DNA from 4 places in the Colwellia sp. PAMC 21821 genome. Region 2 is predicted to be linked to each of the others. Evidence: predicted binding sites of a transcription regulator. Region 2 holds the regulator's gene; each other region holds the start of a gene.
The links. Region 2 encodes sigma-54, which starts transcription at its own class of promoters, with help from an activator protein. Its sites were predicted from a motif close to GTTGGCACGNNNNTNGNNT; they were not measured.
Positions count from the first base shown of each region.

Region 1: a site for sigma-54 is predicted at 1,917-1,935, ahead of flgA (flagellar basal body P-ring formation chaperone FlgA). Genes of this name have one in related genera too.
Region 3: a site for sigma-54 is predicted at 1,344-1,362, ahead of A3Q33_RS10740 (CsbD family protein). Genes of this name have one in related genera too.
Region 4: a site for sigma-54 is predicted at 1,793-1,811, ahead of flgF (flagellar basal-body rod protein FlgF). Genes of this name have one in related genera too.

Region 1 covers NZ_CP014943.1:1,108,534-1,112,241, reverse strand. Annotated here, with positions in the region: gene A3Q33_RS04655 (LPP20 family lipoprotein) at 1-116, shown strand, start outside; gene flgN (flagellar export chaperone FlgN) at 234-665, opposite strand; gene flgM (flagellar biosynthesis anti-sigma factor FlgM) at 700-1,014, opposite strand; gene flgA (flagellar basal body P-ring formation chaperone FlgA) at 1,089-1,781, opposite strand; gene A3Q33_RS04635 (chemotaxis protein) at 1,969-2,904, shown strand; gene A3Q33_RS04630 (CheR family methyltransferase) at 2,944-3,708, shown strand, end outside.
Region 2 covers NZ_CP014943.1:1,536,964-1,540,671, forward strand. Annotated here, with positions in the region: gene lptC (LPS export ABC transporter periplasmic protein LptC) at 1-60, shown strand, start outside; gene lptA (lipopolysaccharide transport periplasmic protein LptA) at 92-571, shown strand; gene lptB (LPS export ABC transporter ATP-binding protein) at 572-1,303, shown strand; gene A3Q33_RS06500 (RNA polymerase factor sigma-54) at 1,364-2,872, shown strand; gene hpf (ribosome hibernation promoting factor) at 2,908-3,195, shown strand; gene ptsN (PTS IIA-like nitrogen regulatory protein PtsN) at 3,225-3,677, shown strand; gene rapZ (RNase adapter RapZ) at 3,684-3,708, shown strand, end outside.
Region 3 covers NZ_CP014943.1:2,497,388-2,501,095, forward strand. Annotated here, with positions in the region: gene A3Q33_RS10730 (type II secretion system protein N) at 1-532, shown strand, start outside; gene A3Q33_RS10735 (hypothetical protein) at 595-1,089, opposite strand; gene A3Q33_RS10740 (CsbD family protein) at 1,428-1,634, shown strand; gene A3Q33_RS10745 (DUF748 domain-containing protein) at 2,071-3,186, opposite strand.
Region 4 covers NZ_CP014943.1:1,102,829-1,106,536, forward strand. Annotated here, with positions in the region: gene flgH (flagellar basal body L-ring protein FlgH) at 1-185, opposite strand, end outside; gene flgG (flagellar basal-body rod protein FlgG) at 202-990, opposite strand; gene flgF (flagellar basal-body rod protein FlgF) at 1,011-1,754, opposite strand; gene flgE (flagellar hook protein FlgE) at 2,638-3,708, opposite strand, start outside.

The sequences.
Region 1 (3,708 bases), 430 kb from region 2:
GTTATCCTGTTGGTGACAGCTACACTACCGAGTTGAGTTTAGATTTTAAAGATGTTTATGAAATATATAATGCCGCTTCAAACCGCCAAGAAATAAAACATATTACGTATTATTAATCTTCTTTTTACCATTAAAAAAACCAGCTATTTGCTGGTTTTTTATTGACAGAATGTAAGGTATGGTGCGATCACATAGATGTAAGGGAGCAGTGCTAATAAAGTTAATACAAAGGCTTAAGCTTTTATACCTAAACTACTGAGCCCGCCAGAAGTTTTCCCTTTACTATCATAGGTCATTGAGGACCTATTATGATTTTCTAATAACGAGGTTTTCATTCGTTCAACAGATAACTGCGATTGATGAATGATCAGACCATTAATTTGGTTTTGTTTTTTACAGCGGATTAAACACGCTTCAATATCCGATAATTCTGTACTGAAGTTACCGGCTAATTTTTCTTGTTTGAACTCAAAGCTTTGACCTATAGCATTGTCAATTTCTTGTATCGCTATAAGCAAATTATTTTTATCTGAGGTAATGCTAATAAGCGCAGCTGGATTTTGCTGCTGAAGTACTTCTTTCTCTGTGTCTAATAACGCTTCTAATTGCGTCAATTGTAATAACTGTTGAGAAATCAATTGTTGCGGTGTTATTTTTTCAGACACTTGTATACTCCACTCTTACTTTTAGTTAGCTGAGTTAGTTGAGTTCAAATTCAAAATTAGCAATGCTTGCTGCTAGTTTCTCAGGATTGATTTTATACTCTCCAGAGGCAATCGCACTTTTTAATTCAGCAATTTTTTTCTGATTAAGCACTGGCGCATCGGCCGCTTTTTTCTGTAACTCGGTCATTTGTTTTGCTTGTGGGGTAATTGATACCGAATCACGAGGTGCCAATTTAGCTTGTTGCGAGGCATTTGCACTTTCGCTAACTTGCTGTTTGGTTTGAACTTGTTGTTCAACTTTTTGTTTTACTTGATTGGTATTATTCAAGTTATTGATATTAATAGCCATTATTGTATCCTACTTACAACAGTTATTGGTTTCTAACCTTTTATCGGCAAAACAGCAGAAAACTTAAGCAATTATTATAAATTAATTACTACTTGGTTAATAGCGTTAACTTGCCCTTGAATTATGCGGCCAGATTTCTTATTTCGTACTGATATTATTTCGCCTAAACTCCCGTCGTCTAGCGCAACGCCAAAAGATTTAATTTCAAAATTATCAGATTTAGCGATAATGTTTACGGGTTCGCCTTTACAAACAAAACAGGTGTTTTTATTCGTAATAGCGCTACCTTGAGATAAATTTCTTTTTGTTCTTGCACCAGTCACTACACTGGGGTCAGTTAGCACTGTGCCTCTTATTTGGCTGTTATCTTTAAATATAATCTCAATATTATCATTATTGAGTAAGGTACCTTTGCTTATGCGTATTCGCGTTACTAATACAGGTACAATTGTCTGAATTTTAACTGGAATAAATAACTGCCAAGGATCCTCGTCGGGACAAACAATTTTAACATTTACGTTTCTACCATTATGGTTTTCAGGTATATTTGCCGTTAATGGTGATAGACAAGGGTGCAGTGTAATGCGAGGATCTATTTCCGCTACGTCGACTTTTAACTTTCCCTGTTCAGGCAGACTGACGTTATTTTCGACATGATTTTTGATGAAATTATAGAGATAATCACGATCAAATGTCATTGCTGAGCCAGGATTAGCTATGGCTAAGTAAATAAGGGTTACGCTTACTAATATCTTTAATTTTCTCATGGTTTTTTATCTTACTGCTAGGGAAATAAAAATACTCGTCTAAACTTAATATAAGTTTAACTAAATACAATGTCACACGAATAACGTCAAAATATTTACGTTATCGGTTAAATGATTGTCGTTTAAATGGGATACAATCAAGAATCGTGCCTTTGTTATATACATTGGCATACCTAAGAGGTTTTTTATGACAGGTATATTAGACTCAGTGAATCAGCGCACCCAATTAGTAGGACAAAATCGATTGGAGTTGTTGTTATTTAAACTTATTGGTAGACAGCGCTTTGGTATTAACGTTTTTAAAGTACGTGAAGTGATGCCTTGTCCTAGGTTGACTGTATTACCCAAGCAAGATAAGTTCATTAAAGGCGTAGCTCATATTCGTGGCCAAACTATTTCCGTTATTGATTTAAGTAAAGCTACGGGTGGTCCTGATATTGTTCAAACAGAAAGCAGTTTTGTCATTATTGCTGAGTATAACCGAAGCGTGCAGGGATTTCTTGTTGCTAGTGTTGAGCGCATTGTAACACTCAGTTGGAAAGACATGATGCCTCCACCAGAGGGTACAGGTAAATCAAGCTACCTCACGGCAGTTACCGAAATTGACAACGAAATGGTCTCCATTCTTGATGTTGAAAAAATTCTCAATGAAATTAGTCCAATTTCAACTGAATTAAGTGAAGGGATTGCCGACGCAACGGTTGGCGAAAAAATTGGCGATCGAGTCATTATGATCGCGGATGACTCAACCGTCGCCCGTAATCAAGTCAAGCGAGCTCTTGAACCCCTTGGTGTAACTATGCTTTTGGCTAAAAATGGTCAAGATGCCCTTGAGCAATTGCAGGTAATTGCTGACGGATGTCAACACAGTATTACTGAAAAGGTTGCGCTGTTAATTTCTGATATTGAAATGCCAGAAATGGATGGTTATACGCTAACCGCGGAAATTAAGCACAATGAGCGCATGAAAAAAATGCCTGTTATTCTTCACACTTCACTCAGTGGTGTTTTTAATAATGCCATGGTAAAAAAAGTAGGAGCTGAAGATTTTATTCCTAAATTTCATCCTGATGAGTTAGCTACAGCAGTTAAAAAATGGTTAAAACACGATGAAACTTCTTAATGCTTTTTTACAATATTTAAATAAGGTGGATTATAGCTAGTGTTAACTAAGCAACTCGATGATAAATGTTACCATCAGTTTAAAACATTCCTAGAGCAGCAATGCGGTATTGTTTTAGGTGAAAGTAAGCAGTACTTAGTTAAAAGTCGCTTGGCACCATTGATGGCGAAATTTGATGTTGAGTCGTTGACTGATTTAATAACACAAACGCTTAACCCCTTAAATCGGCAACTGCGGGCGGCAGTTATTGACGCCATGACCACAAATGAAACGTTATGGTTTCGCGATGAATATCCCTTCGAGCTTTTGAAAAAACGTATACTGCCAGAATTTAAAGGCCAGCGTACTCAGCTAAAAATTTGGTCAGCGGCAAGCTCATCCGGGCAAGAACCTTATTCAATAGCCATGGCGATTTATGAATATCAACAAAGTAACCCCGGCGCATTTCCTGGAGGTGTTCAAATTATTGGCACTGACATCTCTAATACGATGTTGGAACATTGTAAAAATGCGCAATACGACAGTTTAGCATTATCAAGAGGTTTATCTCGGGAACGAAGACAGCAGTTCTTTGAAGCCAGCGATAACGGCATGCTAAAGGTGAAAGACTTTATTAAAAATATGGTCAGTTTTCGCCAATTAAACTTGTTAAATAGTTATAGCTTAATGGGGCGGTTTGATTTGGTTTTCTGTCGTAACGTCTTGATTTACTTCTCTCCGGAGCTAAAAACAAAAATAATTTCTCAAATACATGCAACGCTAAATAAAGACCGTTATTTATTTCTTGGCGCCTCTGAATCACTT
Region 2 (3,708 bases):
ACAACACAGATGACATTGACTGAACATGTGCAAACCATTTATAAAAAAATTAAAAAATAGCCTTATTTGCCTTACCGTATTCGCATTATTAGTGCCAACAGTAAGCGCCGAAAAGTTTAATGTTGAACAAGAAATTAAAATATCTTCTTCGCGACAAGCTGCCGATCTAAAAAACAAAATATTCAGTTATATCGATAATGTCATTATTGCTCAAGGCACACTAACGATACATGCGGAATTAGTTCAGGTAATTACCGAAGATAAAAGTGATAACAAAATTTATATTGCCAAGGGTTCACCAGCGACATTTGAGCAAACGTTGCAAGATGGTAGCCCAATAAATTTACAAGCCAATGAAATTCGGTATGAACCCAGTATGAACACCGTGGTTATTTCAGGTAATGCACTTCTACGCCAAGAAGGTAGTGAAGTTAGCGGCAGTAAAATCACTTATAATTTTGACACCGAATATGTCAATGCTGAAAGCCTAGATAACGCTAAAGTAGAAACGGTATTACAGCCAAAAAATAAAACTGAACTGCCTAAAAAATCTAAGGACAAGCAAGAGTAAATGTCAACTTCAACATTATCAGCAACCGGTCTTGCAAAAGCCTACAAAGGCAGAAAAGTCGTTAAAAACGTCAGTATGAAAGTGTCCGCCGGACAAATAGTTGGCTTATTAGGTCCCAATGGCGCGGGTAAAACTACCTCCTTTTATATGATTGTTGGCTTAGTCAATAACGACAGTGGCTCAATAGTGTTAAACGGTGAAGACTTAACCTTGTTGCCGATGCATGAGCGCGCGCGCAAGGGCATCGGCTATTTACCACAAGAAGCCTCTATTTTTCGCAAGTTATCTGTTTATGACAACATTATGGCTATTTTACAAACACGTAAAAGCCTAAGTGATGTTGAGCGAGAAGAAAAACTTGAACATTTATTAGAAGAATTTAACATCGGTCATATCAAAGATAACTTAGGTATGAGTTTATCTGGCGGTGAACGCCGACGTGTTGAAATAGCTCGCGCTTTAGCGGCAGACCCTAAATTTATTCTACTTGATGAACCCTTTGCTGGTGTTGACCCAATTTCAGTAGGTGATATAAAAAAAATTATCCTACACTTAAAAGAACGCGGCATTGGTATTTTGATCACTGATCATAATGTACGAGAAACACTCGATGTTTGTGAACATGCTTATATCGTTAGTCATGGTGAACTGATCGCTGAAGGTAATTCTAATCAAATACTTGCGAATCAACATGTAAGAGATGTATACCTTGGTGAACAATTCACGCTATAGTGAATAACACACTTAAGCGGTACAAAATTAATGTATTTCAACAGGGAAATGAAAACGTAAATGCGTCCTACTCTGCAACTCCGTATCGGACAACAATTAACGATGACCCCGCAATTGCAGCAGGCGATCAAGCTACTGCAATTATCGACTTTGGATCTCCAGCAAGAAATTCAAGAAGCACTCGAAAGTAATCCTTTACTTGAAATTGATGAATCTTTTGATAATAACTCTGAAAGTACCCCTGACAATTTAGAAGAAGCATACTCGGCAGGCGTTGGCGAAAGTAAAGAAATGGCCTCCTCCGATGGTAGCGAAGATTCTGCCCCCAGTATCGATGAAATTAGCTCCTCAGAAGGTTTAGCCAAAACCGATATTCCCGAAGAATTAAACAGTGATAGCACTTGGGATGATAACTTTAGTGCTAGCGCTAGCAGCGGCGGTGTTGGTCACGCATCAGAAGATTATACCTATCAGGGTGAAACGAAAGACTCACTACAAGACCACCTTATGTGGCAAATGCAACTCACGCCATTTAGCGATACCGACAGAACCATTGCCATCGCCATTATTGAAGCCATTGATGAAGCCGGCTATTTAACGGTGACCGCAGATGAGATCTTAGAAAGCGTTGGTATAGACGATGTAGAACTCGATGAAGTTGAAGTGGTACTAAAACGAATTAACGTTTTTGATCCCGTTGGCGTGGCTGCCCGTTCAATTCCTGAGTGTTTACTTATCCAGCTCAATCAATTTGCGAAAGATACGCCTTGGCTAGCAGAAAGTAAATTAGCCGTCACTGAGCACATTGACTTGCTTGGTAATCGCGATTATCGACAATTGATGCGTAAATTGCGCATTAAAGAAGATCAATTACGCGAAGTTATTCGCTTGATCCAATCTTTAGATCCTCGCCCGGGTGATAGCGTCATAAAAAGTGAAGAACAATACGTAATTCCTGATGTCTCCGTTGAGAAGAAAAATGGTCGTTGGACGGTAGAGCTCAATCCCGATACAGCACCTAAATTATCAGTTAATCAACAATATGCCGCCATGTCTAGGTCAATGAAATCATCTGCTGATAGTCAGTTCATTCGCTCGAATTTACAAGAAGCAAAATGGTTTATCAAAAGTTTAGAAAGTCGCAATGATACCTTATTAAAAGTTTCAAATTGCATTGTACAACGCCAACAAGGTTTCTTTGAACATGGTCCTGAAGCTATGCGACCTATGGTGTTAAATGATATTGCAGAAGCTGTAGACATGCATGAATCAACCATTTCTCGTGTTACGACACAAAAATACATGCACACACCGAGAGGCATTTTTGAGCTTAAATACTTTTTCTCTAGCCACGTAAGTACTGAAAATGGCGGTGAGTGCTCTTCAACAGCTATTCGTGAATTAATTAAAAAACTCGTCGCTGCCGAAATACCCGCAAAGCCATTAAGCGACAGTAAAATCGCAGATATATTAGCTGAACAAGGTATAAAAGTAGCGAGGAGAACCATTGCCAAGTATCGAGAGTCGCTCTCTATACCGCCGTCAAATCAACGTAAAAGCCTATTGTAGGCAGTCTTATTCACCAAAAAAGAGGAATGAAGCATATGCAAATTAATCTTACTGGACACCATGTCGATGTTACCGACTCATTACGTGATTATGTTAATGGCAAGTTTGAAAAGCTAGAACGTCATTTTGAGCATATCAATAATGTACATGTAGTATTAACCGTAGAAAAATTGAATCAGATTGCCGAATCTACTGTGCACTTAAGTGGCTCAGAGGTTCACGCGAAGGCCGAGCATAATGATATGTATGCATCAATTGATGCATTAATTGATAAGCTAGATCGCCAAATCCTGAAATACAAAGGCAAAATTAACAAACATTAGCGCCAAGTCGCTTTAGGTTTTATAAGTTTATGAAGTTGCAAGACATTTTATCCCCGGACTGCACTATTTGTGCAGCACCGGGTTCCAGTAAAAAACGCATTCTAGAATACTTAAGTAGCCTGGCCGCCGATAAATTGGCTGACCATGACACATTTCAGCTATTAGAAAGCCTAGTTAAGCGTGAAAGAATGGGGTCAACTGGCATAGGTAATGGCATTGCTATACCGCATGGTCGTTTGGAAAATGCTACACAGCCCATTGCCGTGGTAATAACGACAGAAGAAGCAATTGATTTTGACGCTATTGATCATCGCGCAGTTGATATTTTTATTGCCTTATTTGTGCCTGAAGAAGAATGTCAAAACCACCTCAGTACATTACAGAGCATTGCAAAAATTTTTCGCGATAAGCAATTTTGCAAGCAAGTACGTAAATGCGAAAGTAACCAAGAATTATATCAGTTAATCCAACAAGCGAGTTAAACACAAATGAAGCTAATTATTGTCAGTGGCC
Region 3 (3,708 bases), 960 kb from region 2:
AATGTCGGTGTTAATGCTTGACCCTAAACTTGATATTACCTTTGGTAACGCTTTAGTCAATGGTCCTGAGGGACAGCTGACCATAAGTGGGTTGTTGTCAGACATGGTGGTTGAAGATGCAGAAATTAACCTTCCTGCAAACACGGTGGCCAAAAGACTTAACTTAGCAATTGATATTATTGCCCATGAACAACTGCAACTTAACATTGAGCGTTTTATTATTGGCGCGCCAATATGTAGCGAACTACAAGGTGATTTGCGATGGCAAAATGCCGCCGTTACTGCATTCGAAGAAAAAGTTCAGCTCGGCGGGCTTTCGGCCAAGTTAACGTGTGATAAAGGTGAACTTATTGCCGATATCGACCCTAATAACAACTTAGGGCTAAGCTATCGTGCAGAGTTAAAGCAAGGTGGCCGTTTAGCGGGTAATGGTTATTTAACGCCTGCAGCTAAATTTCCTGAGCAATTAAAAGCAACATTAAGCTTTTTAGGTAAGCCTGATAATCAAGGTCGTTATCGTTTGAAAATATAGCGTTCAAAGCGAAAAAAAAGGCAACAATAGTTGCCTTTTACTGTATTGCTGCCGCTATAAACTTATGCGGTAGAAACGTTTACAGCACCCGCATGCTCAAGTATGTCTTTAATCTTATCTTTGTTATCGTCGGTGTAATTGATACCAATTAACACTGAGCCCTTACTAATAGCATCTTCATAATACTTAAGTTCATGCTCAGGAATAAAAGCACCAATAATAGCACCAATGGTTCCACCTGCAGCAGCACCGGCACCACCGGCAGCTAATGCAGCAACTAATGGGCCAGCGATAAGTAAGCCAGCACCACCGGTCGCTACGGTACCCACAGCAGTAAAACCAGCAACTACAGCCGCTAATATACCAGCAGAAGCTGCACCAATAACACTACCTTCAGCGGCTTTGCTGCCTTCATCTATGGCAAAGTCGTCTTTGGCGTATGAGTCGTTAGCGACTACGCTAATTTCACTATTCAGTATGCCAATCTTTCCTAAACGATGAATAGCTAAACTGGCTTTAGATGAATTTTCAAATAATCCTGTAATTACTTCACTCATTATATTTCTCCATTTAGTTAACTTATTTGGTATTAAATACTTGTATTGCGTATAAGTAGAAGCAAACTTTGCACCAAAGTTATTAAAATTAAAGTTGTTTAAAATTAGTGAGTTAAAGGTTTAAAATAAAGCTGCGGTGGTTAGAAGTAATCAGTATTTGTAAATAATTCATGATTATCTGTAATACTTTCATAAAAGTGCATGTTTTTAACTGCTAACCTGGAGTATTGGCCCATGTTATAAGGGGTTGACACGCTGGCGCATTTTTTGCTTTTCAGTAGGAGTACTTTAGTTTTAGTACTATTTACCACCTAATCTGAAATTACAGGAGAACAGCTATGAACAAAGATACTTTTGAAGGAAAATGGAAACAAGTGAAAGGTGAAGCCCAAAAGCAATGGGGTGATTTAACCAATGATGACATGGACGTAATAAACGGTCAGCGGGAAAAATTAGCAGGTAAGCTCCAAGAGCGTTATGGTAAGTCAAAAGAAGAAGCAGAAAAGGAAGTTGATCGTTTCTGCAAGGATAACGATTGCCAATAGATTTAAGCTTAAATTTATTAGTTAAATTATAGCTTAGAGCTGGACTGACAGATCCAACCGTCTGTCAGTCCACTTTATAATAAATTTATTAAACCTGAACATTAAAAAGAGATTTACTATGGGTTACCGGCACGACAACACCTGTAACTATTTAATTCCTGCCCACCTAAATAAATATAATTCTGTAAATCAACAGCATATATTGAGAATAGACTTTTCTGAACTCTTCTTACTTAGTTCTACAAACGCGATCTTTGGTGGTACTTTAAACCAATGTTATCGCTTTCATGTTTAAATACCTAGCTTCAGTCTGAAACGATTAATCTGAACCTATCACGCTTTTAATTATCGCTAAGTGGTGTAAATAAATATCAGTTATGTACATAGTTTTTACTCAGCCTACTAAGTTCGTAGACTAGTTTTTTATCTGTTAAGCTCAGTTTTGATTATTGCCATCTTCAATATCTTTAGGTGCTTCAAGCCCAGGTATGGAGTGTTCTACTTTGAGGCTATAAGCCTCAATAAATGCGTTTTTAAGTATACCGTAAATAGCATCCAGAACAGACACACTAGGATCGTCAAGTGATCCCTTAATGGGCAAACGTGTTGCAACTAAGTCTCTACTGTCATTTTCGAATAAGCTAGCTAATGCCCCCCCAATCAAATCAACTAAAAGTAAAACAGGATTATCACCATCTTCAACCACGTCTTCATGCCAAGAGAAAACATCTAATTCATATATCCCCGCTTTAACGTAACCGTTAAGCTCACCATCAACAGACTTTAATTCGCTAGCCATATCAATTTGGCCTGCTTCAAAATCAAAAGGGGCATAGTACTTAATTATTTCATCAATATAAGCCACCGGAAGCTTAGCCATTTCAAGGTTGATATCAAAAGTTGGCTTTGTTGTATTAGGGTCAAAGCTTGCGTTTAGCACAAGTTTAGTGCGGTTTTGTATATCGCCTGTCATATCAACTTTAGCAATGGTGCCCGGACCTTTAGCGTTGGCTATATTAGTGACATTGAGCTGAATATTTTGTACCGCTAGCTCAGCGCGTTTTAGTTTTGACTTAGCGTCGATGGTAAAAGTGCCACTTTTTATGGTCAGCTTATTTATCGTAAAAGGACTAAGGTTTCGGGCTAAGCCTAACCATGTTTTTTCATCGGTAATAGCTTTCGACTCAAACACTTTATCTTGAGGTCGGTCATATAAGCTGACCACTGGCTTTACTAAAACTATAGCAGTAACCAAGTGACCCTTTAATAGGGCACTCCACAATATTGAGATATCAATACGCTCTGCAGTAAATAAAGGTAAATCTTGCCCGTCACCGGTCTGACGAATATTAGCCTGATGTATAGTATAGGAACCCATAAAAATAGCTAAATCAACATCGGCTACTGTGCCACTAACACCATCAGTTTGTTCAATGGTTCGGTTTACATACCAGGTAACTAAGCTTGGTGCTGAAATTCTAACAATGAGTAAAAGAAGTAACACGGTGGTAATGACGACAGAAGATATTTTAATCGACTTATTCCAATTCATATTTACATTCCTTTTACTTAGTGATTAGCAATTATTTTTAGCCATGACTCAAACAATATGGATGATACTGGGCATGTAGCCCAATAACATTAGAGAATATTCAGTAGTAAAGCTTTAGTTATTCCTACCTTTAGAACACTCCAATAGGGGGTAATCATATAGTGGTAAAATAGGCGAAATAACGATTTTTTACCGTGTTATTGGCTTAAACTGATTTAATAAATACAAATAAATTTGTGCTACATCTTTATCCACTACGTTTCGATACTACTTAGTAAAGTATTAAAGCAAATGCTATACCAGCGATTTTTATAACGCATGGTTAAGTTATAACGTATTGATTTTTGGTTTTTTTTAATCTATGGCAGGCACTATCTAGAGCATGTATACATCAAATTATGTAATCGCTGGAGTAATAATTTAGTTTTTTTGTAATCTTTACCCAAAAGGTGAGTAAATGTGATGGTTCTGGTTGTGAGTAAACCGTACAAATTTTGTTTCAGAGAATATTGTAATGATTGC
Region 4 (3,708 bases), 430 kb from region 2:
TTGATGTTAAAAAGTGAGCCTGTTGGCACTAAAGGTTTATCCTCCATTTCCGGCAAAATAGGCGCAAAATCTGGGTCATTAGGCATTGTTTTTGCCTGTTCAATACTGGCACAACCAGTAAATAATATTGCAACTATGCTCACCGTAAAGAAGGTGCGTAGTAAAGAAGATTGTTTGCCTTTCATGATACCTTCCTCAACTTTATAATTGCTGATTAATGTAGCTAAGCATTTGGTCAACGGCTGAAATAACTTTCGAGTTCATTTCATAAACACGCTGACTTTCAATTAGGTTAACCAACTCTTCAGTGGTATTAACATTGGAGGTTTCTAGCGCACCTTGCACTAATAGACCGTAACCTTCTAAGCCCGGAACACCTTCTTGTGGCGCACCACTGACTGACGTTTCAACATATAAGTTTTGCCCAATAGGCTCTAAACCGGTCGGGTTAATAAAATTAACGGTATTAATTTGTCCAACCACGGCAGGTTCAGCTTGGCCTTGCAAAGTAACAGAAACTTCACCGTCTTGTGAAACGATGATACTTAAGGCATCTTCAGGCACGGTAACTTGCGGTTGTAATAGATAACCTGCGCCCGGTGTAACAACGTTGCCTTCTTCATCCATGGTAAACTGACCGTTGCGTGAATAGGCAGAAGATCCGTCAGGCATTAAAATTTCAAACATACCTTCACCTTGAATCATCAGATCCAAGGCATTATCGGTATTAAGCATGTCACCTTGGGTATGAATTTTTTGTGTTGCCACCACTTTCGTGCCCGCACCTAACATTAACCCTGACGGCATTTCAGTATCTTGCGCTGAACGACCACCGGGTTGGTTAATATTTTGATAAAGTAAATCTTCAAATACCGCACGGCTCTTTTTAAAACCAATAGTACTGGCGTTCGCCAAGTTGTTAGATATAACCGCAATTTCTTTTGTTTGCGCATCTAAGCCTGTTTTACTAATCCATAATGCTGGGTTCATACATCACCTCAAAAATTTATTTAGAACGCTCGTAATAATGATGCTGCACTTGAATCAATTTCTTCGGCAGTTTTCATCATTTTTAACTGCATTTCAAATTGACGCTGCAGCGCGATCATATCGGTCATTTCACTGATAGGGTTTACGTTACTTGATTCTAATGAGCCACTCGCTACTTTTACCGTGATATCAGCCGGCTCATTATTGCCGTCTTTACGACGAAATAGGCCATCACTGCCTTTTTCTAGCAAGCGATTGTCTGGGTTAACAAATTTAATTCTGCCAACTTCTTCTTGAACATTACTCGGTGCACCTTCAGGCTGAACCATAATGGTACCGTCAGCAGAAATATTAAGTTTACTAATGGGTAATGGTAAGAAAATAGGCCCTCTGTCACCAATAACCAGATCACCTCTTGATGTTTCAAGTGCCCCGTTATCGTTTAATTTTAACTGACCATTTCGGGTATAAGCTTCATTGCCATCTTTAGTTTGAACCGCTAGCCAACCTTCACCTTGAATTGCGACATCAAGATCACGCCCAGTACTTAATAAAGCGCCACTGTCAAAGTTTTGGCCTGCACGCTCGGTCATTGAAAACACCCGAGTAGGCATACCTTCACCGAAAGCCTGCATTGCCCTAGCATTAGCTAAATCAGCTTTAAAGCCTGTAGTTTTGGCGTTAGCGAGGTTATTAGCATTCACTGATAAGGCTTGCATGTTTTGCTTCGCGCCACTCATGGCGATATACAGCAACTTATCCATAATGAAATTCACCCTTAATATTAATCATATTTGAAGTGTTGCAAATAAAGTGCCAGAAAATTAAGAAGGGCAATGTTATGTATAAGTTGAATGGCTTTTTGCTGGTCGTAATTAAGTCAAAAAACACACTATTAGGATAAATAAAGCATGAAATCAAATTGATGGGCTGAAGCCCGGTGGTACAAAGAAGATAAAGCAGCCTACAACACCTAAATAAAGTTTAGAGATACCTAAATAAAGCTTAGCGATTGATCGTTGTAGGTCGGTATTTATACCGTCAAAAAATTAAAATGCATTAAAAACACCAAAACCGTAATATGCCTAGAAACGGCAACGTGCATGTTCTTACAGGGAAGTAAGTCATTAGAGTAATGCAGGAGCAATTACCGAGATGCACTAATGCCATGAAGCCATGTTCTTACAGGGATGTAAGTCATTAGAGTAATGCATGGAGCAATTACCGAGATGGCTAGGAACGGCCTGGACATCGCTGCTCTTTCACATCGACGTACATGTTCTTACAAGGATGTAAGTCATTAGAGTAATGCAGGAGCAATTACCGAGATGCACTAATGCCGTGAAGCCATGGACGGCAAGGAACGGCGACGTGCATGGATGTACTAATGCCGTGAAGCCATGGATGGCTAGGAACGGCCATGTGATCGCAGCATACCGTTCATCGACGTGCATGTTCTTACAGGGATGTAAGTCATTAGAGTAATGCAGGAGCAATTACCGAGATGCACTAATGCCGTGAAGCCATGGATGGCTAGGAACGGCCTGAACATAAAAAAGCCAGATATCAATATTTGATTATCTGGCTTTAAATTTTTAGGACTAATTGATTAATCCTTAAGCTTCGTACAATTATCGTCTATTTAAATTAACGAATTTGTAGAATAGTTTGGTTTAGTTGATTATCAACTTCAAGTGCTCGCGAGTTCGCTTGGAAGTTACGTTGCGCCGAGATTAAATCAATCAATTCTGACGTTAAGTTTACGTTCGACTGCTCTAAAGCTGAAGAGTTTATCGTACCAAAAGTACCAGAACCGCCCTCACCCGCTAACGCTATACCTGAAGTAATGCTCTCTTTCCAACCGGTATTACCCACCTGTTGCAAGCCTTGCTCATTGGCAAAGTTTACCATCGCAATTCGTGATAATGGTTCAGAAGTACCATTACTATATGTTGCTCTGACTAAACCATCAGTACCAATATCAATACCGGTTAATCGGCCAACAGCTAAACCATCTTGCTGCAGAGAAGTTACTTCAAAGTTAGAAGCAAACTGAGTTGGCTCATTTGGATTAGGACCTAAGGGATCTAGGTTAAAATCAATTTGAATCGTTTGTGATGTGTCTGCACCGTTAGGCAAATGGTTAGCAAAGTCTCTAGTGGTAATACCACCAAAGGCATCCGCTGGTATTTGAGACTGAAAATCGCCTGAAGAATCAAATATCAATCTAGCGCCAGTCAAACCACCGCTTGCCGATAAAGGACCTGATACAGCTCCACCAACGGGGTTCGTGTTACCATCGCCAGCAGGATCAACCAAGTCAATAGGCTTGCCATCAACAGAAGCAAAAAGCATCCACTCATTTGGATTAGCAGCAGGATCATCTTTAATAAAGTAATAAGTCATAATATGACTATCACCTAACGAATCGAATATTGTCACCGACGTTGAGTGATTAAATGTTAATGGATCTTCAGGGTCAAAATTACCAGGTGCTGATGAAATATAAGAGTCGCCCGCAGGTAAATTCATTCTTATATCAACTTCTGATGATTTTTGTGGCGCACCTGAGGCTGTCGGTATACGAATAGGCTCAGCCGTACTTAAGCTTACTGAAGCAGATGTACCGTCGGCATTCACCGGGAAACCTAACAAATGACCACCTTGTGAGTTAACAATAAAATTGTCTTGGTTCAGTTTAAACTGACCTGCTCGGGT